3 regions of the Streptomyces sp. KM273126 genome follow, and region 1 is predicted to be linked to each of the others. Evidence: riboswitches for the same ligand, from Rfam matches in the RefSeq annotation. Region 1 holds a riboswitch; each other region holds the start of a gene.

The links. A riboswitch is a leader RNA that binds a small molecule or an ion and turns the genes downstream of it on or off. The one in region 1 is predicted to bind cobalamin.
Region 2: it holds a riboswitch for cobalamin, as region 1 does, so the genes downstream of both, E0500_RS37340 (ABC transporter substrate-binding protein) here and E0500_RS33995 (cobalamin biosynthesis protein) in region 1, are expected to answer to the same signal.
Region 3: it holds a riboswitch for cobalamin, as region 1 does, so the genes downstream of both, E0500_RS16100 (ribonucleoside-diphosphate reductase subunit alpha) here and E0500_RS33995 (cobalamin biosynthesis protein) in region 1, are expected to answer to the same signal.

What each region holds. Positions count from the first base shown of each region.
Region 1 is NZ_SJXB02000002.1:768,789-775,181, reverse strand. Features, by position in the region: gene E0500_RS34015 (class II aldolase/adducin family protein) at 1-146, opposite strand, end outside; gene E0500_RS34010 (lysozyme) at 343-1,092, shown strand; gene E0500_RS34005 (inorganic phosphate transporter) at 1,445-2,686, shown strand; gene E0500_RS34000 (hypothetical protein) at 2,706-2,927, shown strand; cobalamin riboswitch at 3,038-3,181, shown strand; gene E0500_RS33995 (cobalamin biosynthesis protein) at 3,297-4,301, shown strand; gene E0500_RS33990 (cobyric acid synthase) at 4,298-5,812, shown strand; gene cobN (cobaltochelatase subunit CobN) at 5,809-6,393, shown strand, end outside.
Region 2 is NZ_SJXB02000002.1:1,519,556-1,525,948, reverse strand. Features, by position in the region: gene E0500_RS37360 (histidine phosphatase family protein) at 1-509, opposite strand, end outside; gene E0500_RS37355 (hypothetical protein) at 506-1,177, opposite strand; gene E0500_RS37350 (ABC transporter ATP-binding protein) at 1,447-2,298, opposite strand; gene E0500_RS37345 (iron chelate uptake ABC transporter family permease subunit) at 2,295-3,308, opposite strand; gene E0500_RS37340 (ABC transporter substrate-binding protein) at 3,305-4,330, opposite strand; cobalamin riboswitch at 4,565-4,751, opposite strand; gene E0500_RS37335 (TIM barrel protein) at 4,975-5,925, shown strand; gene E0500_RS37330 (Gfo/Idh/MocA family protein) at 6,054-6,393, shown strand, end outside.
Region 3 is NZ_SJXB02000001.1:3,713,804-3,720,196, reverse strand. Features, by position in the region: gene mctP (monocarboxylate uptake permease MctP) at 1-785, shown strand, start outside; gene E0500_RS16110 (nucleoside hydrolase) at 1,000-2,052, shown strand; gene E0500_RS16105 (GNAT family N-acetyltransferase) at 2,152-2,655, shown strand; cobalamin riboswitch at 2,691-2,832, shown strand; gene E0500_RS16100 (ribonucleoside-diphosphate reductase subunit alpha) at 3,030-5,384, shown strand; gene E0500_RS16095 (ribonucleotide-diphosphate reductase subunit beta) at 5,384-6,393, shown strand, end outside; gene E0500_RS16090 (hypothetical protein) at 6,304-6,393, opposite strand, start outside.

The sequences.
Region 1 (6,393 bases):
ACCAGACCGTCGGCCACGGTCCGGCGGGCCGTCGCGACGAGTTCGTCCCACGCCCGTGCCACGTCGTCCGGCACTCCCCGGCCCCGTACGGCACGTACGTCCCGCGCGCCCTGAACATCTCCCGTGTCCCGCCCCTGATCTGCCATGCCCCGATCCTGACAGGCGCGTGGGCGGAGGCGGAGGCGGGCGGGGGGAGTGTAGGCCAGGAGGGCGATCTCCGGGAGCACGCATACGTGGACACATCGCCCCTGAGAGCGATTGGCCAGTGATAGCCCGTGTTTCAACGATCTTCCAGTAGCCTCTGGACGATTTGTCGCACACGTCGCCATTCCGGGGGGAAACATGGCCCGTGATCACAAACCGACCCGTCACCGTTCCCGCGTCATAGCGGCATCGGTGGCGACGCTCACCCTGGGCGGGACCGCCCTGGCGGAGATTCCGGTCTCGGCCGCGAGCAAGCCCAGGGGACACGACGTCTCCTCGCACCAGAAGAACGTGAACTGGTCGAAGGCGAAGTCGAAGGGCGCCAGGTTCGTCTACGTCAAGGCGACCGAGTCCCACACCTACCGCAACCCGTACTTCAGCCAGCAGTACAACGGCTCCCGCAAGGCGGGGCTGATCCGCGGCGCCTACCACTTCGCGGTGCCGAACAAGTCGTCCGGCACCACCCAGGCCGCATACTTCGTGCGCAACGGCGGGGGCTGGCGCGCGGACGGCTGGACGCTGCCGCCGGCGCTCGACATCGAGTACAACCCGTACGACAAGAAGAAGAGGTGCTACGGCCTGAGCAGGACCAGGATGGTCAACTGGATCAAGGCCTTCAGCAACGAGGTGAAGCGGCAGACCGGCCGCCGGCCGGTGATCTACACGACCACGCACTGGTGGAAGACCTGCACCGGCAACAGCAGGGCCTTCGGCGCGAACCACGCGCTCTGGCTGGCGCGCTACAGCTCGGCGGGAGCGGGTGAGCTGCCCGCGGGCTGGAAGGTCTGGACGATCTGGCAGCACGACAACGGCAGCGGCAGCCTGCCGGGCGACCAGAACCTCTTCAACGGGTCGATGACCCAGCTGAAGCGGTTCGCGAAGGGCTAGGACCGGCCGGGCCCAACGCCCCGCGGGGCTGCGGGCACCCACGAGGACCCCGGGAAGGACTCACCCGGGGTCCTCACGCATTGGTGGCCCGCACGCAGGCACGGCCCGCACGACCCGCACGCAGGCACCGCCGGAAGGCCTACAGAGGGTATGCGGAATGAAACAGTCCGCATCTGTTCGAGGCACAATGCCTTCAGAGCGCCCCCAACTGGCCGCCAGGGCACGTCCCTCAACGCAAGCGGAACGCCGGTACCTCAATCGGTACACCCCCCAGCCCGCTCCAGTTCATCTTTCGTTCACTCAGGTTGCCTACGGTCCACACGTAACTGGCGTCCAAAAGAAGTCCGGGTAAATGGAAAACTTCTCGCTGATCCTCGCGGTCGTGGTGATCACCGCGCTCGCGTTCGATTTTACGAACGGTTTCCACGACACCGCCAACGCGATGGCCACCACCATCTCGACCGGCGCGATGAAGCCCAAGGTCGCGGTGGCCATGTCCGCCGTGCTCAACCTTGTCGGCGCCTTCCTCTCCATCGAGGTGGCGAACACGATCTCCAAAGGCCTCGTGGACGAGACCGGCATACGACCGGAGGTGATCTTCGCGGCGCTGGTCGGCGCCATCCTCTGGAACCTGCTGACCTGGCTCGTCGGACTTCCCTCCAGTTCGTCGCACGCCCTCATGGGCGGTCTGATCGGCGCGACCATCGCGTCGGCCGGCACGGGCGCGGTGCACGGTGACGTCCTCGTCACCAAGGTGCTGATCCCCGCCGTCGCGGCGCCGCTGGTCGCGGGCATCGCCGCGATGATCGCCGCGCGGCTGACGTACACCATCGGCAAGAACGCCCACGAGAAGGCCACGTCCAAGGGCTACCGCGCCGGCCAGATCACCTCGGCCGGACTGGTCTCGCTGGCCCACGGCACGAACGACGCCCAGAAGACGATGGGCATCATCACCCTGGCCCTGGTCGCCGGCGGTGCGCTCGCCCCCGACTCCGACCCGCCGGTCTGGGTCATCCTGTCCGCCGGTCTCGCCATCGCGCTCGGCACCTACCTGGGCGGCTGGCGCATCATCCGGACGATGGGCAAGGGCCTCACCGATCTCCAGCCGCAGCAGGGCTTCGCCGCCCAGACCAGCGCGGCCACGGTCATCCTGGCCTCCTCCCACCTCGGCTTCTCCCTCTCCACCACGCACTCCGTCTCCGGCGCCGTGATGGGCGCGGGCCTCGGCCGCAAGGGCGGTGTGGTCCGCTGGTCCACGGCCACCCGCATGTTCGTGGCCTGGGGCCTGACCCTCCCGGCCGCGGCCCTGGTCGGCGCCGGCGCCGAGTGGGTGACGTCCTTCGGCAGCTGGGGCACGGCGCTGGTCGCCGTCTTCCTCGTCGCGTCCAGCGCCGCGATCTGGCTGGCCTCGCGCCGCGAGGTGGTCGACCACACCAACGTCAACGACACCGACGAGCCCGCCGGCGTCGTGACCACGGCCGTCGCGGCGGTCACCCCGCCCCCGTTCGGCACCCTCACCGACGACCTCCCGGCCACCGTCCCCGACCACGCTCCCGCCGAGACCCCGGCGAAGCCCCCGGCGACCGCTCTCTGAGCAAGGAAGACACACCACCATGCACATCGACTGGGCAGCCCTCGGCTCCGTCTTCGGAGTCAGTCTCGTGGTCACCGTGGCCCTCGTCGGCCTCTTCACCCTCGGCATCCTCGGCCTCTCCAAGCGCGAGACGGCCACGGCCTCCGGCACCTCGGCGGCTCTCGCCACGACGGCGGCATACGCCTGCTTCGCCGCGTGCGCGGCGGCGGTGACGTACGGGATCTATCTGATCGTGGCCTGACACCGGGGCCACGCGAACGAGTGGGGTGCGGGACGGATCACCGTCCCGCACCCCACTCGTATGTGGGCCTCAGCACACTCTCCCTTCGCAGGTCAACGGCAAGTTGACGGCTCTTCCAAGGGCGTGGTGGACTGCCGGAGCCATGTACGACGGCAGAAGAGGAAGCCGGTGAAAGTCCGGCGCGGTCCCGCCACTGTGACCGGGGTAGCAATCCCCGGGAGCCAGGAACTCTAGCCGCCGGTCTCGTCGAACCAGGGCGTGGACACCCTGAGTGAGGACATATCGCCATGCTCGGCTGCCGATTGAGATCCAGCACCAGCGCTCTGCCGTATCCAGCGGTCACCTCGGTCACAGTGGCCGGCTGAACGCATGCGTGCCGATCGCGTCTTCGCGTACGGCGCCGCCGCCGGGCTTCTCGGCGACCTGCTCCTGGGCGATCCTCGCCGGGGGCATCCGGTCGCCGTGTTCGGGCGTGCCGCGGGCGCCGTGGAACGGGTGTTGTGGCGGGACCACCGGGGGTGGGGCGCGCTGCACACCGCCGTGTGCGTGGGGGGTGTCGTGTCCCTCGCCACCGCCGCCGCACGGGCTGTACGTCCATCCCCTGCCGCCTCCGTCGCGCTGACCGGAGCGGCCACCTGGGCCGTGGTCGGGGGGACTTCGCTCGCGCGGGAGGCCCGGGTCATCGGGCGGGCGCTTCAGGCGGGGGACGTCGACGCCGCCCGGGAACGCCTACCGCATCTGTGCGGGCGGGATCCGGAGGCCCTTGATGCCGACGGGATCGCCCGCGCCGTCGTCGAGTCCGTTGCCGAGAACACGTCCGATGCCGTCGTGGGCGCGCTCGTGTGGGGGGCCCTCGGTGGTGTGCCCGGGCTCCTCGGGTTCCGGGCCGTCAACACCCTTGACGCCATGGTGGGTCACAAGTCGCCCAGGTACCGGCGGTACGGGTGGGCCTCCGCCCGCCTGGACGACCTCGCGGGCTGGCCGGGCGCGCGGCTGACCGCTGTCCTGGCAGCGGTGGCCGGTCCGGACCCGCGCGGTGCCGTACGGGCCTGGCGGGCGGACGCGGCGAAGCATCCGAGCCCCAACGCCGGTCCCGTGGAGGCATCGTTCGCGGGGGCACTGGGGGTGCGGCTCGGCGGAACGCTGTCCTACGCGGGGCGGGTGGAGCACCGGCCCGTACTCAACGCAGAAGGGCGTGCCGTCGCCACACGGGACATCGAGCGGGCCGTGCGGCTGTCCCGGCGCGTCGGCCTGCTGGCTCTCGGCGTCAGTGTGGCCGGGCGGGTTCTGACACGGATTCCGGCACGGATTCCAACACGGTTTCAGGCACGGATTCCGGCACGGTGGTTTCCGGCAGGGGGGCGTACATCATGAGCGGTGGTCTTCTCGTCGCCGGCACCACATCCGATGCCGGAAAGAGCGTCGTGACCGCCGGGATCTGCCGGTGGCTGGTGCGGCGGGGCGTCAAGGTCGCGCCCTTCAAGGCGCAGAACATGTCCCTCAACTCGTTCGTGACGCGGGAGGGCGCCGAGATCGGGCGCGCTCAGGCCATGCAGGCCCAGGCGTGCCGAGTCGAGCCCACCGCGCTCATGAATCCCGTGCTGCTCAAGCCCGGCAGCGAGCAGAGCAGTCAGGTGGTGCTCATGGGCAGGCCCGTGGGCGAGCTGAGTGCGCGCGGGTACCACGGCGGACGGCAGCAGCAACTTCTCGGTACCGTCCTCGACTGTCTCGCCGAGTTGCGGGGCACGTATGACGCGGTGATCTGTGAGGGGGCCGGCAGTCCGGCCGAGATCAATCTGCGGCGCACCGACATCGTGAACATGGGGATCGCCCGGAACGCCCGGCCGCGGCTACCCGTTCTCGTCGTCGGGGACATCGACCGCGGGGGCGTCTTCGCCTCCTTCTTCGGGACCGTCGCCCTGCTGGGCCGGGAGGACCAGGCGCTGGTGGCCGGCTTCCTCGTCAACAAGTTCCGTGGGGACGTGTCCCTGCTGGAGCCCGGACTGGACATGCTGCACGGGCTCACCGGGCGGCGGACGTACGGCGTCCTGCCCTTCCGGCACGGCCTCGGGATCGACGAGGAGGACGGGATGGCGGTCTCCCTGCGGGGGACCGTGCGGGAGTCGAACGTCGCTCCCCCCGTCGGCGAGGACGTCCTGCGGGTCGCCGTCTGCGCCATCCCGCTCATGTCCAACTTCACCGACGTGGACGCGCTGGCCGCCGAACCCGGCGTCGTCGTACGGTTCGTGGACCGGCCCGAGGAACTCGCCGACGCGGATCTGGTGGTGGTCCCCGGCACTCGGGGAACCGTCCGTGCCCTTCAGTGGCTGCGGGAGCGCGGCCTCGCCGACGTGCTCGTCCGCAGGGCCGCCGACGGCCGCCCCGTGCTCGGCGTCTGCGGCGGCTTCCAGATCCTCGGCGAGCACATCGAGGACGACGTCGAGTCCCGGGCGGGACAGGTGGACGGCCTCGGGGTCCTGCCCGTGCGGGTGCGGTTCGCCCGCGAGAAGACCCTCACCCGTCCCGTCGGCGAGGCCCTCGGCGAGCACGTCGAGGGATACGAGATCCACCACGGAGTCGCCGACGTCACGGGCGGTGAAACCTTCCTGGACGGGTGCCGGGTCGGTGCCGTCTGGGGCACGCACTGGCACGGCTCGCTGGAGTCGGACGGTTTCCGGCGGGCCTTCCTGCGCGAGGTGGCCGCCGCCGCGGGGCGTCGCTTCGTGCCGGCCCCCGACACGTCGTTCGCCGCGCTGCGCGAGGAACAACTCGACCGGCTCGGCGACCTGATCGAGGAACACGCGGACACGGACGCGCTGTGGCGGCTCATCGAGTCGGGCGCGCCGCAAGGACTGCCCTTCATTCCACCGGGAGCGCCCGCATGAGCACAGTGTTGTTGTTGTCGACCGCCGACACCGATCTGCTGGCGGCCCGTGCCTCCGGTGCCCCGTACCGGATCGGCAACCCGACCCGGGTCGATGTCGCCGAGGAGCTGCCGGGGCTGATCGAGGGCGCGGACATCGCAGTCGTACGGTTGCTGGGCGGCAAGCGCGCCTGGGAGGACGGGCTGGCCGCGCTCAGGGCGTCCGGCGTCCCGACCGTGCTGCTCGGCGGGGAGAGCGTGCCCGACGCGGAGTTGATGGCCGAGTCGTCCGTGCCGGCGGGTGTGGTGGCGCAGGCGCTGCGCTACCTCGTCGAGGGCGGGCCCGCCAACCTCACCGAGATGGCCCGCTTCCTGTCCGACACCGTGCTGCTCACGGGCGAGGGCTTCGACGAGCCGCAGAAGATGCCCGAGTACGGGGTCCATGGCGAGCGCCCCCGGGTAGAGGGCCGCCCGACGGTCGGCGTCCTCTTCTACCGGGCCCACGAACTGAGCGGCAACACCGCCTTCGTGGACACCCTGTGCGACGCCATCGAGGCGCGGGGAGCGAACGCGCTCCCCGTCCACTGCGGTTCGCTGCGCGGC
Region 2 (6,393 bases), 750 kb from region 1:
AGCGCCGTGCCGGGGGCGAGGTCCTTCCAGGAGTGGCCGTGCCAGTCGAGGACCGCGATCGCGGAGGTGGGGAACTTCGTGCGGACGGCGTCCAGCGCGTCATCGACATCGTCCCCGGCCAGTTCCAGGACGAGTTCCTCCAGGCCCGGGTTGTGCCCGACGAGCAGCAGTGTCGTCACCTCGTCGGGGACCGCGCGCACGGCCGCCAGCAGCTCCGGCACGTCGGCCGCGTACAGCCGCCGCTCGTGTCGTACGGGCGGTGCGGTGCCCCACTGGGCGGCGGCGAGCTCCCAGGTCCGGCGGGCGCGCTCGGCGGTGGAGCAGAGGGCCAGGTCGGGCAGGCGGCCGGCCGCGGCGAGGGCGCGTCCGGCGGCGGGTGCGTCGCGCAGGCCACGGGGGGCGAGCGGGCGGTCGTGGTCGGGGACGCCCGCGGGCCAGGCGGACTTGGCGTGCCGCAGGACGACGAGTCTGCGCGGCGTACACGGGAGTGCGCCGGTCGTGTCGGTCATGGCGCGGCTCCGATGTCGCGGGTGAGGTCGAGGCCGAGGAGGCGGTCGGCGTAGGCGTACGTCTCGAAGCGGGCGCCGTCGGGCAGGTCCTCGGCGCGCTCGACTCGGCGCAGGACGTCGAGCACGGCGGGCACGTCCAGATCGTTCTCCCAGGCGGTGCGCAGGTCGTGTCGTACGGGCTCGGGGACGGGCCGGGAGGGGCGGGTGGCCCAGGTGGCGACGGCCTTGCGCCAGCGCCCGAGGGTGGCGCGGGCCTCGTCGGCGCTCGCGCCCGGGTCGGCGGGTTCGGTGCGGGGAACGGCCAGCAGGGCGAACCGCAGGACGGATTCGTCCGCCGTGCCCGCTGCCGGGGCGACCCGGATGTGGATGCCGCCCTCCGGTGCGGGGGTGTCCGGTCCGGCCACGTGCAGGGTGCGGCCGGTGACCGGGGCGGTGCTCCCGGCCGGTCGGATACCGAGGGCCTCGGCGCGTCTCCGAAGGTCAGGGGGCGGATCGGCGATGGTGAGGGCGGGGATGCGGTCCAGTTCCAGGGCCCGTGCGAGCACGTCGGCGACGAGCAGTACGCGCAGCGCCGAGGTCCCGGCCCCGGTCACGTGCGCCTGGACGCGGGTGAGGGTCCGGCGGACCTCGGTGGGTGCGCCGGTGCGGGCGTCGGTGATACGCAGCACGGGGTGAGCGTAGGACGGAACGGCCCTCGGCGCAGGATCGCGGCAGGCGCGGACCCGGTCGGGTGGTCCGGGCATCTTGCCGGGTCTTCCGGGTATCTGGCCGGGTCTTCCCGGGTGTCCGGCCGGTCTTCCCGGGTGTCCGGCCGGGTCTTACAGGGTGTCCGGCCGGTCTTCCCGGGTGTCCGGCCGGGTCTTACAGGTATCTTGCCGGGTCTTCCGCACACGGCACGGTCTCCTTGGCCCCCGTTCGGGTCTCCCGCGTCACCCGGTCAGCGAAGGGTCCCCAGGTACCGCACGTGCGGCCGGTCCCCCGGGCAGGTGACGGCCGCCCTCACCCCGTACACCTCGGCGATCAGTTCCTCGGTGAGCACGTCGCGCGGTGTGCCCCGGGCCACGACACGCCCTTCGCGGAGCACGAGCAACGCGTCGCAGTACTGGGCCGCGAGGTTGAGGTCGTGCAGGGCGATCACGGTGGTGGCCGGGAGGCCGGTGACGAGGTTCAGCAGCTCCAGCTGGTGCTGGATGTCGAGGTGGTTGGTCGGCTCGTCCAGGAGGAGTTCCCGTGGCTGCTGGGCGAGGGCGCGGGCGATCTGCACGCGTTGGCGCTCGCCGCCCGACAGGGTGTGCCAGGACTGGCCGGCGCGGTCGGTGAGGCCGGTGCGGTCCAGGGCCTCGTGGACGGCCCGTTCGTCCTCGGCGGAGGCGGGCGTCCACGCCCGGCGGTGCGGGACCCGGCCGAGCCGTACGACATCGAGGACGCTCAACTCGACCTGCGTGTCGGCCTGTTGCTCGACCACGGCGACCCGGCGGGCGATGTCCCGGCGGTGCAGCGCGGTGAGCGGGCTGCCGTCGAGCGTCACGACCCCGGAGGCCGGGGCGAGCACTCCGGCGAGCAGGCGCAGGAAGGTGGACTTGCCGGAGCCGTTGGGTCCGAGGAGTCCGACGGTGGAGCCGGGCGCCGGGGCGAGGCTGACACCGTCGAGGATGAGGTGACCGTGGGCGCCGCGGCTGACGCGGTCGGCACACAGGCCCTCGCTGTGCTCCGAGCCCTCATGCGGCCCTTTCGGCCGTTGTGGCCGCTGCGGCCGTTGCAGCCGTTCGTCGCGCGGCCCCGGCCTCATCGTGCCCTCCTCGTCCGGTACAGGACGAGCACGAACGCCGGCACCCCGATCAGCGAGGTCACCACCCCCACGGGGACCTCCTGGGGATCGAGCACGGTCCGGGCCAGCGTGTCCACCCATACGAGGAGCACCGCTCCGGACAGCGCGGCGACCGGCACCAGCCGGGCGTGGCCCGGTCCGACCAGCGCACGCGCGGCATGCGGCAGGACGAGACCGACGAAGCCGATGGCTCCGGCGGAGGCGACCAGCGCGGCCGTGAGCAGCGCCGTCACGCACAGCAGGACGAGGCGGGTGCGGGCGACGGACACGCCCAGCGCGGCCGCCGCGTCCTGCCCGAAGGCGAAGGCGTCGAGCGTGCGCGCGTACCCGAGGCAGACCAGCAGGGCGGCCACGAACACGCCCAGACACACCCACACGTCCGTCCAGCCCGCACCCCCGAGCGAGCCGAGCAGCCAGAACAGCACCCCGCGGGTGGTCTCGGCGTCGGCCGCGGTCAGCACGACGAACGAGGTCAGCGCGGAGAAGAGCTGCATCGACGCCACCCCCGAGAGCACCACCCGGTCGGTCGTGCCGCCGAGCGTGTGGCTGAGCAGCAGCACCAGCGCGAACGACAGCAGCGCGCCCAGGAAGGCACCCGCCGACAGCGACAGGGCCCCGCCGCCGATCCCCAGCACGACCACGGCGACCGCTCCGGTGGACGCCCCGGACGACACCCCGAGCACGAACGGGTCGGCGAGCGGGTTGCGCAGCAGGGACTGCATGACCACCCCGCAGACCGCGAGCCCGGCCCCGCACACGGCGGCCAGCAGGGTGCGCGGCAGCCGCAGCTGCCACACGATCCCGTCCCTGACGGGGCTCAGTCCGGTGCTCCCCCAGCCAACGTGCGCGGCGACGACCGACCACACGTCACCGACGCGGATGTCGGCCGGCCCGATGGTGATCGCCACGGCGAGGGACCCGCAGAGCAGAGCGCCCCCGGTCACTCCGAGGACCAGCCCGCGCGTTGTCACCCGGCGAGCCCGAACTCGCGCAGTCCGGCAGCCACTTGCTCCACACCCTCCACCGTGCGGATGGTCGGGTTCATGGCCTGCCCGCTGAGCAGTACATACCTCTTGTTCTTCACGGCCGTCATGTTCCTGGTGACCGGGTTGGACTCCAGGAACGCGATCTTCCGATCGGCGGACTCGGCGGTTTCCGAGTCGCGCGTCAGGTCGCCGATGACGAGCACGTCGGGATCGCGGTCGGCGACGGTCTCCCAGTTGATCTGGGGCCATTCCTCGTGCGTGTCGTCGAAGACGTTCTTCGCACCCAGGGCCCGGGTGATGACGCCGGGTGCGCCGCAGCAGCCCGCCATGTAGGGGGACTCGGAGTTCGCGAACCAGTACAGGAGAGTCACGTCGGAGGCGTCGATCCCCGAAGTGGCCGTGGCCATGCGCTTCTTGAGGGACGCGACCAGCTTCTCGCCGCGCTGCTCGACTCCGAACACCTTGGCCAGGTCACGGACTTCGCCGTACACGGTGTCGATGGTCAGCGGTTTCGCCCGGGACCCGTCACCGTCGCCCGAGTTGTCCTTGCCCGCACAGTCGGACGGGGAGACGTACGTGGGCACGCCGAGCTTCTCGAACTGGTCGCGGGTGGCCACACCGCCCTTGCCGAGGGTGGAGACGAAGGAGGCGGCGACGAAGTCGGGGTCGGTGTCCAGCACCCGCTCGAAGGAGGGGTTGTTGTCGGCGATGCGCTGCACGCCGCGGTTCGCCTTCTCCAGCCCCTTCATCACGGGGTCCGTCCAGGTCGCCGTGCCCGCCATGCGGTCGGCGAGACCGAGGGAGAGCAGGATCTCGGTGGTGCCCTGGTTGAGGGAGACGGCCCGCTTCGGCGGTGACTCGACGCGCACGGCGTGCCCGCAGTTGGTGAGCGAGACCGCGACGCGTGCGGCCGGGGCGGCGGACGAGCCGGACCCGCATCCGCTGGTCAGGGTGAGCGCGGCGACAGCGAGTGGAACGGCGGGGCGGGCGAAACGTGCGAACGGCACGGGAGTGAGTCCTTGGTCGTCGAGGGCTCTAAGCGGGTCCGGGGAAGTGCGGGTGCGTTTCCGCGTCGTTCGGTGCGTGCTCTCGGCGTGCCGGACGAAGGTCCTCGTAGCGGAGCTACTTGGGCCTTTGGCCGGTGCGGCGAGAGTGCGTGCCGGGCGGCGTGGGGGCGCGCCCCCGCTTCCCCGGGGTCGCTTAGCGCGGAGCCCGGTCGTACGGTGCTCCCCCGCTGTCGTACGACCACGGGGGCCGCCAGCAGGTCTTCGGACTCGGGATCACCCGGACGGAACGCCTTCCCGGACCGTCGTACGGTCCAGTGGCCGATGCCCCGCCCGTCCCCCTCACCGCTGCGCGTCAGCTCCGGATTCGCACCGGATTCCCTGACCCACGCACGTGGGTTCGACTGGCGTCGGCAAGCTATCACGCCGGTCGGCACACCCGACTGACGGGCGGTCCCGAAATCCCCCGGCAACAAGCTATTGACATGACATTCGGACAGGGGTCATCGTACTCGCACACTAGAGCGCGCTAGTAGAGCGCAGCAACCACATCACTGCCGCAACGATCCATCGCCCTGAGGGCATCCGCTTCTCCACCCGCCCCAACGTCGTCACCACCCCCAGTCCCCTTCCGAAGGACGTACACCATGGCAACGACGCCATCCCCCCTCCGCACCGTCGTGGGCAACCTGTGTCTCGGCTCCGCCCCCGACTCCTGGGGCGTCTGGTTCCCCGAGGACGAGCACCAGGTCCCGTACACCCGCTTCCTCGACGAGCTGGCCGAGGCCGGCTACAAGTGGCTCGAACTCGGCCCGTACGGCTACCTCCCCACCGACCCGCAGCGGTTGAGGGAGGAGCTGGACGCCCGTGGACTGAAGGTCTCCGGCGGGACCGCGTTCGGCGCGCTGCACCGCCCCGAGGCGTGGGACGAGATGCTCGCCCACGTCCGGCAGGTGGCCGCCCTGACCGCCGCCGCGGGCGCCCACCACCTCGTCCTCATCCCGCCGATGTACCGGGACGAGAAGACCGGCGCGTTCACCGAGCCGCCGGAACTGACCGCCGCGCAGTGGGCGGGCTTCGGACGGGCCGCCGACCGGCTCGGCACCCTGCTCCTCGACGAGTACGACGTACGGCTCGTCATCCACCCGCACGCCGACAGCCACATCCAGACGCAGCCGGAGATCGAGCGGCTGCTGAACGAGTCCGACTCCCGCTACACGAACCTCTGCCTGGACACCGGGCACGTCGCCTACGGCGGCGGCGACAACCTCGACCTGATCCGCCGTTTCGGCGAGCGCGTCGGCTACGTCCACATCAAGCAGATGGACCCCGAGATCCTCGCCCAGGTCGCCGCCGAGAACCTCTCCTTCGGCGAGGCCGTCAAACGCGGGGTGTGCGTGACGCCTCCGGCGGGCGTACCCAAACCCACCGACGTCGTGGCCGAACTCGCCAGGCTGGACGCCGAGTTGTTCGTGATCGTCGAGCAGGACCTGTACCCGTGCGCTCCCGAGGTGCCGCTGCCCATCGCCGTCCGCACACGTGAGCACCTGGCCGGCTGCGGCCTGACCGGTACCCGGCGCCCCGCCGTGGACAAGTAGGAGGTGGCCCGACGGCTTTGTCATCGCTACCGAGCGCGACGCATCGTAGCGCAACGCGGACGCTCCGCATCCGGCGAGTCCGTTTCCTTCCCGGCCTGCAGACCGGAGTTTCCATACAAGGAGTTTTCATGACCGTACGTGTAGGTGTCATCGGCACCGGAATGATCGGCCAGGACCACATACGACGCCTCACCGACGTCGTCACCGGGGCCGCCGTCACCACCGTGACCGACCTCGACGCCGCCCGCGCCGCCGAGGTCGCCGCCCGCGTCGGCGCCACTGCTCTGCCGACGGGCGCCGACCTGATCAACTCCCCCGAGGTGGACGCCGTCCTCGTCACCTCCTGGGGTCCGACCCACGCCGAGCACGTCCTGAACGCCATCGTGGCCGGGAAGCCCGTGTTCTGCGAGAAACCCCTCGCGACGACCGCCGAGGACTGTCTGCGCGTCGTCGAGGCCGAGCAGGCCC
Region 3 (6,393 bases), on a different contig from region 1:
CGAAGAGCCGTGAGGTGATCCGCCGCAACACCACGATCCTGCCGCTGTACTCCCTGATGCTGGGCCTGCTCGCGCTGCTGGGCTTCATGGCGATCGCGGCCGGCGTCAACGTCAGCAACGGGCAGCTGGCCATTCCGCAGCTGTTCGAGGACATGTTCCCGGACTGGTTCGCGGGCGTGGCCTTCGCGGCGATCGGCATCGGCGCGCTCGTTCCGGCGGCCATCATGTCCATCGCGGCCGCGAACCTCTTCACCCGCAACATCTACAAGGACTTCATCAAGCCGGACGCGACGGCCGAGCAGGAGACCAAGGTCTCGAAGCTGGTGTCACTGCTGGTGAAGGTGGGCGCCCTGGCGTTCGTCCTCACGATGGACAAGACGGTCGCCATCAACTTCCAGCTGCTGGGCGGCATCTGGATCCTGCAGACCTTCCCGGCCCTGGTCGGCGGACTGTTCACGCGCTGGTTCCACCGCTGGGCGCTGCTCGCGGGCTGGGCGGTCGGCATGGTGTACGGCACGGTGGCCGCGTACGGCGTCGCCTCCCCGACCCAGCAGCACTTCGGCGGCTCCAACGCGGAGATTCCGGGTCTCGGCGAGATCGGCTACATCGGTCTGACGGCGTTCGTGCTCAATGTGATCGTCACGGTCGTCCTCACCTTCGTCCTGAAGGCGGCCAAGGCCCCCGAGGGCATCGACGAGACGAAGCCGGAGGACTACACGGCGGACGCGGGCGACGCGGGTGTGCAGGTGGAACTGCCTCCGGCCACGGCCGGCTCGGCCCACTAGCCGCGGGTAGGGGCGAGCAGGGTTTTTCTCCGCCCCCGCCGCCCTACCCGTCCCATCCCGGGGCTCCGCCCCGGACCCCGCTCCTCAAACGCCGGACGGGCTGATTGTCAGCCCGTCCGGCGTTTGAGGACGAGGCCGTTCAGGCCGACAGAGGGGTCCGGGGCGCAGCCCCAGGGATGGGTATGGGTAGGGGCGGCGGGGGCGAGAAACATCCGTGAGCCGGAGACGCCGCTGCAGCAGACGACGCGGCCTCATCCGCCACCCCCAGGAGGTGCCCCATGACGCCCCGCCCCCGATCGTCCTCGACAGCGATCCCGGCATCGACGACGCCCTGGCCCTGCAGTACCTGCTCGGCACGGGACGATGGGACCTGAAGGCCTACACCTCCGTCGGCGGCAACCTCCCCGCCGAGCAGACGTACCTGAACGCCCGCGCCCTCACCAGAGCCTTCGGCATCGACACCGACGTACCGGTCCACCGCGGCACCGGCCGCCCCCTCACCCGCCTCCCGTACACGGCCGCGACCGCCTTCCACGGCCCCGCGGGCCTCGGCAACGAGACGCTGCCCGACTCCACGGCCGCCCACCTGCCGGAATCCTCCGCGCAGGCCCTGCTCAGGCTGTCCCGGGAGTACGAGGGCGAGCTCACCGTGTGCGCCACGGGCCCGCTCACCAACGTGGCGATCGCGCTCCTGGAGGACCCGGGCTTCGCCCACCGTGTCAGGAAGTTCGTGTTCATGGGCGGCGCCGCACAGGTGCCGGGGAACATCACACCGGTCGCCGAGTTCAACATCTGGGCCGACCCGGACGCCGCCGAGGTGGTCCTCTCCTCCGGCATCCCGTTCACCATGGTCGACCTGGACGCCTCGCACCACTGGCTGGTCCGCCCCGCCGACCTGGCCGTCCTGGAGGCGGCGGGCCCGGGCACGGCGCTGGCCGCCCGCCTGCTGCGGGCCTACATGGACGCCTACCAGCGCCACGGCGGAGACGACGCCTGCCCGCTGCACGATCCGCTCGCCGTGGGCGCGTGCGCGGACGAGTCGTACCTCACCACCGAGGAGGGCGCCGTCATCGTCGAGTCCACGAGCGAACTCACCCGCGGCAAGACGGTGTTCGTCCCCTCGGCCGCCTCACGCGTCTTCTACGCCGGCTCCCCCGCCCTCACCGCCCGCATGGCCCTCACGGGCCGCGTCGCCCTGGGCCCGGGCCCGCGCGACTTCTCGAAGGACTTCGTCGCGACGTTGCCGCGGTGGCCTGGGGTGGGCTGAGCCCACATCCGTCGGCACCACATCCGTCGGCACCACGTCCGTCGGCACCCACGCGAAATCCGCAGGCCGCTGTCGCACCCGTCCGGCACACTCCCCACCATGGACATCACGATCAGGCAGGCGCGACCCGACGAGTACGAGGCCATCGGGGAGATCACCGCACAGGCGTACCTGGGCGACGGTCTGCTCGACTTCGGAGAGAGCGACGAGTACCTCGGCGAGCTGCGGGACGTGGCCAAGCGGGCCGCCGCGGCCGAGGTGTTCGTCGCCGTCGGGGACGGCCGGGTGCTCGGCGCGGTGACCTTCGTACCGGCCGGCGGGCCCATGGCCGACATCGCGCGGCCCGGGGAGGCGGAGATACGGATGCTCGCGGTGGCCGGTGAGGCCCGGGGCCGGGGTGCCGGGGAGGCGCTCGTCCGTACCTGCGTCGAGCGGGCGCGGGCCACGCCCGGCTGCGTCCGCATGGTCCTGTCCACGCAGCGCTCCATGCACGCGGCCCACCGGATCTACGAACGCCTGGGTTTCACCCGCACCCCCGACCGCGACTGGAACCCGCTCCCGCACCTCGACATCGCTCTCCTGACCTATGAATTGACGTTCTGACACCGCCACGACACAACATGTGGGGGTGCTTCAGCAGCCCGGCACAAGATGTATGCTCGTGCTCGCTGTCGCCGCAGGGGAATCCGGTGCGAATCCGGAACTGTCCCGCAACGGTGTACTTGCGTGTGTTCGCACGCATGGTCAGTCCGAGGACCTGCCGACAGTGCACCCGGCCGTCCGGTCCGGGTGCCCGACGTCCGGGCCTCGTGGAATGGGCCGGTGGACGCGACGCCGTGTGCGCTCGTGAGCTGCCCCCTGCCCTCCGCAAGGCCCCGTGCCGAGCGAGGGAGTGCCCCCACGTGACCATCGCGCCAGCCGACCCGGTTTCAGCGACCGAGGTAGCCGAGGAAGCCGAGTCGACCGCGGCAAGCAGGGTGATCGCGGCAACCGAGGTGATCGAGGCGACCACGGCGGAGTCCGACGGCCCCGGAACCGCGTTGCTGCGGACCCTGACCGAGCTGACCGCAGACCTCCCCGACGCCGACCCCGGACGGGTCGCCGCCGCCGCGCTGCGCGGCCGGTCCGCGCACGCCGACGAGACGGAGCTGCGCGGGCTGGCCACCGAGGCGGCGGCCGGTCTCATCTCGGAGGACCCGGCGTACTCGAAGCTGGCCGCCCGGCTGCTGACGATCGGTATCGCGGCCGAGGCAGCCTCGCAGGGCGTCACGTCGTTCTCCGGGTCCGTCGCCGTGGGCCACCGCGAGGGTCTCATCGCGGACCGCACCGCCGCGTTCGTAAGGCTGCACACGGCCCGCCTCGACGCGCTCGTCGACCCGGCCGCCGACGACCGCTTCGGCTACTTCGGGCTGCGTACGCTGCACAGCCGGTACCTGCTCCGGCACCCGATCACCCGCAAGGTCGTCGAGACGCCCCAGTACTTCATGCTGCGCGTCGCCGCCGGTCTCGCCGAGGACGACACCCCCCGGTCCGTGGACGAGGTCGCCGCGCTCTACGGGCTCATGAGCCGTCTCGACTACCTGCCGTCCTCCCCCACGCTCTTCAACTCCGGTACCCGGCACGCACAGATGTCGTCCTGCTACCTCCTCGACTCCCCGAAGGACGAGCTGGACTCCATCTACGACCGCTACCAGCAGGTCGCCCGGCTGTCGAAGCACGCGGGCGGCATCGGCATCGCGTACTCCCGCATCCGTTCCCGCGGTTCACTGATCCGCGGCACGAACGGGCACTCCAACGGCATCGTCCCGTTCCTGAAGACCCTCGACGCCTCGGTCGCCGCCGTGAACCAGGGCGGCCGGCGCAAGGGCGCGGCCGCGGTCTACCTGGAGACCTGGCACTCGGACATCGAGGAGTTCCTGGAGCTGCGGGACAACACGGGCGAGGACGCCCGCCGCACCCACAACCTGAACCTCGCGCACTGGATCCCGGACGAGTTCATGCGCCGGGTGAACGAGGACGGCGTCTGGTCCCTGTTCTCCCCCGCCGACGTGCCCGAGCTCGTGGACCTGTGGGGCGAGGAGTTCGACGCCGCGTACCGGAAGGCGGAGGCGGCTGGGCTCGCCAGGAAGACCATTCCGGCCCGCGACCTGTACGGCCGGATGATGCGCACCCTCGCTCAGACCGGCAACGGCTGGATGACCTTCAAGGACGCCGCCAACCGCACGGCCAACCAGACGGCCGAGCCCGGCCACGTCGTCCACTCCTCGAACCTGTGCACCGAGATCCTGGAGGTCACGGACGACGGGGAGACGGCGGTCTGCAACCTGGGGTCCGTCAACCTCGGTGCGTTCGTCGACCGGACGACCGGCGACATCGACTGGGAGCGGCTCGACGCCACCGTCCGCACGGCAGTCACCTTCCTCGACCGCGTCGTCGACATCAACTTCTACCCGACCGAGCAGGCGGCCCGCTCGAACGCCAGGTGGCGGCCCGTCGGCCTGGGCGCGATGGGCCTCCAGGACGTCTTCTTCCAACTGCGCCTGCCCTTCGACTCGCCCGAGGCCAAGGCCCTGTCCACCCGTATCGCCGAGCGCATCATGCTCGCCGCGTACGAGACCTCCGCCGACCTCGCCGAACGCAGCGGTTCGCTGCCCGCCTGGGAGAAGACGCGCACCGCCCGGGGCGTCCTGCACCCCGACCACTATGACGTGCGACTGACCTGGCCGGACCGCTGGTCGGCGCTGCGCGAGCGGATCGCGGCGACGGGCCTGCGCAACTCCCTCCTCCTCGCGATCGCCCCCACCGCCACCATCGCCTCGATCGCGGGCGTGTACGAGTGCATCGAGCCGCAGGTCTCCAACCTGTTCAAGCGCGAGACGCTGTCGGGCGAATTCCTCCAGGTCAACTCGTACCTGGTGAACGACCTGAAGCAGTTCGGCGTCTGGGACGACCGCACCCGCGAGGCGCTGCGCGAGTCGGGCGGCTCGGTGCAGGACTTCGGCTGGATCCCGGACGACGTACGCGCCCTGTACCGCACGGCCTGGGAGATCCCGCAGCGCGGCCTGATCGACATGGCCGCCGCCCGCACCCCGTTCCTGGATCAGTCCCAGTCCCTGAACCTGTTCTTGGAGACACCGACCATCGGCAAGCTCTCCTCGATGTACGCCTACGCCTGGAAGTCGGGCCTGAAAACCACGTACTACCTGCGCTCCCGCCCGGCGACCCGCATCGCCCGCGCCGCCCAAGCCACCGTTCCCGTGCAGCAGGCGACCTCCCAGGAGGCCGTCGCCTGCTCCCTGGAAAACCCCGAGTCCTGCGAGGCCTGCCAGTAATGACGACCACCCGTAACGCCAATCTCCTCGACCCGGGCTTCGAGCTGACCCTGCGCCCCATGCGCTATCCCGACTTCTACGAGCGCTACCGGGACGCCATCAAGAACACCTGGACGGTGGAGGAGGTCGACCTTCACTCGGACGTGGCCGATCTCGCGAAGCTCACGCCCGCCGAGCAGCACCTCATCGGCCGTCTGGTGGCCTTCTTCGCGACGGGCGACTCGATCGTGGCGAACAACCTGGTGCTGACGCTGTACAAGCACATCAACTCGCCCGAGGCACGCCTGTATCTGAGCAGGCAGCTGTTCGAGGAGGCCGTCCACGTCCAGTTCTATCTGACGCTGCTGGACACCTATCTGCCGGACCCGGAGGACCGCGCGGCGGCCTTCGCGGCCGTCGAGAACATCCCGTCCATCCGGGAGAAGGCCGAGTTCTGCTTCACGTGGATGGACTCGGTGGAGAAGCTCGATCAGCTTCAGAGCAAGGCCGACCGGCGCCGGTTCCTGCTCAATCTGATCTGCTTCGCCGCGTGTATCGAGGGACTGTTCTTCTACGGGGCGTTCGCATACGTCTACTGGTTCCGCAGCCGGGGTCTGCTGCACGGACTGGCCACCGGCACCAACTGGGTGTTCCGGGACGAGACGATGCACATGAGCTTCGCCTTCGATGTCGTGGACACCGTCCGCAAGGAGGAGCCGGACCTCTTCGACGACGAGCTTCAGCAGCAGGTGACGGACATGCTGCGGGGGGCCGTCGAGGCCGAGCTGCAGTTCGCGCGCGACCTGTGCGGTGACGGCCTCCCGGGGATGAACACCGACTCGATGCGGCAGTATCTGGAGTGCGTGGCCGACCAGCGTCTGACGCGCCTCGGCTTCGCTCCGGTGTACGGCTCCGAGAACCCCTTCTCGTTCATGGAGCTTCAGGGAGTCCAGGAGCTGACCAACTTCTTCGAGCGGCGGCCCTCGGCGTACCAGGTCGCGGTGGAGGGTTCGGTCGGCTTCGACGAGGA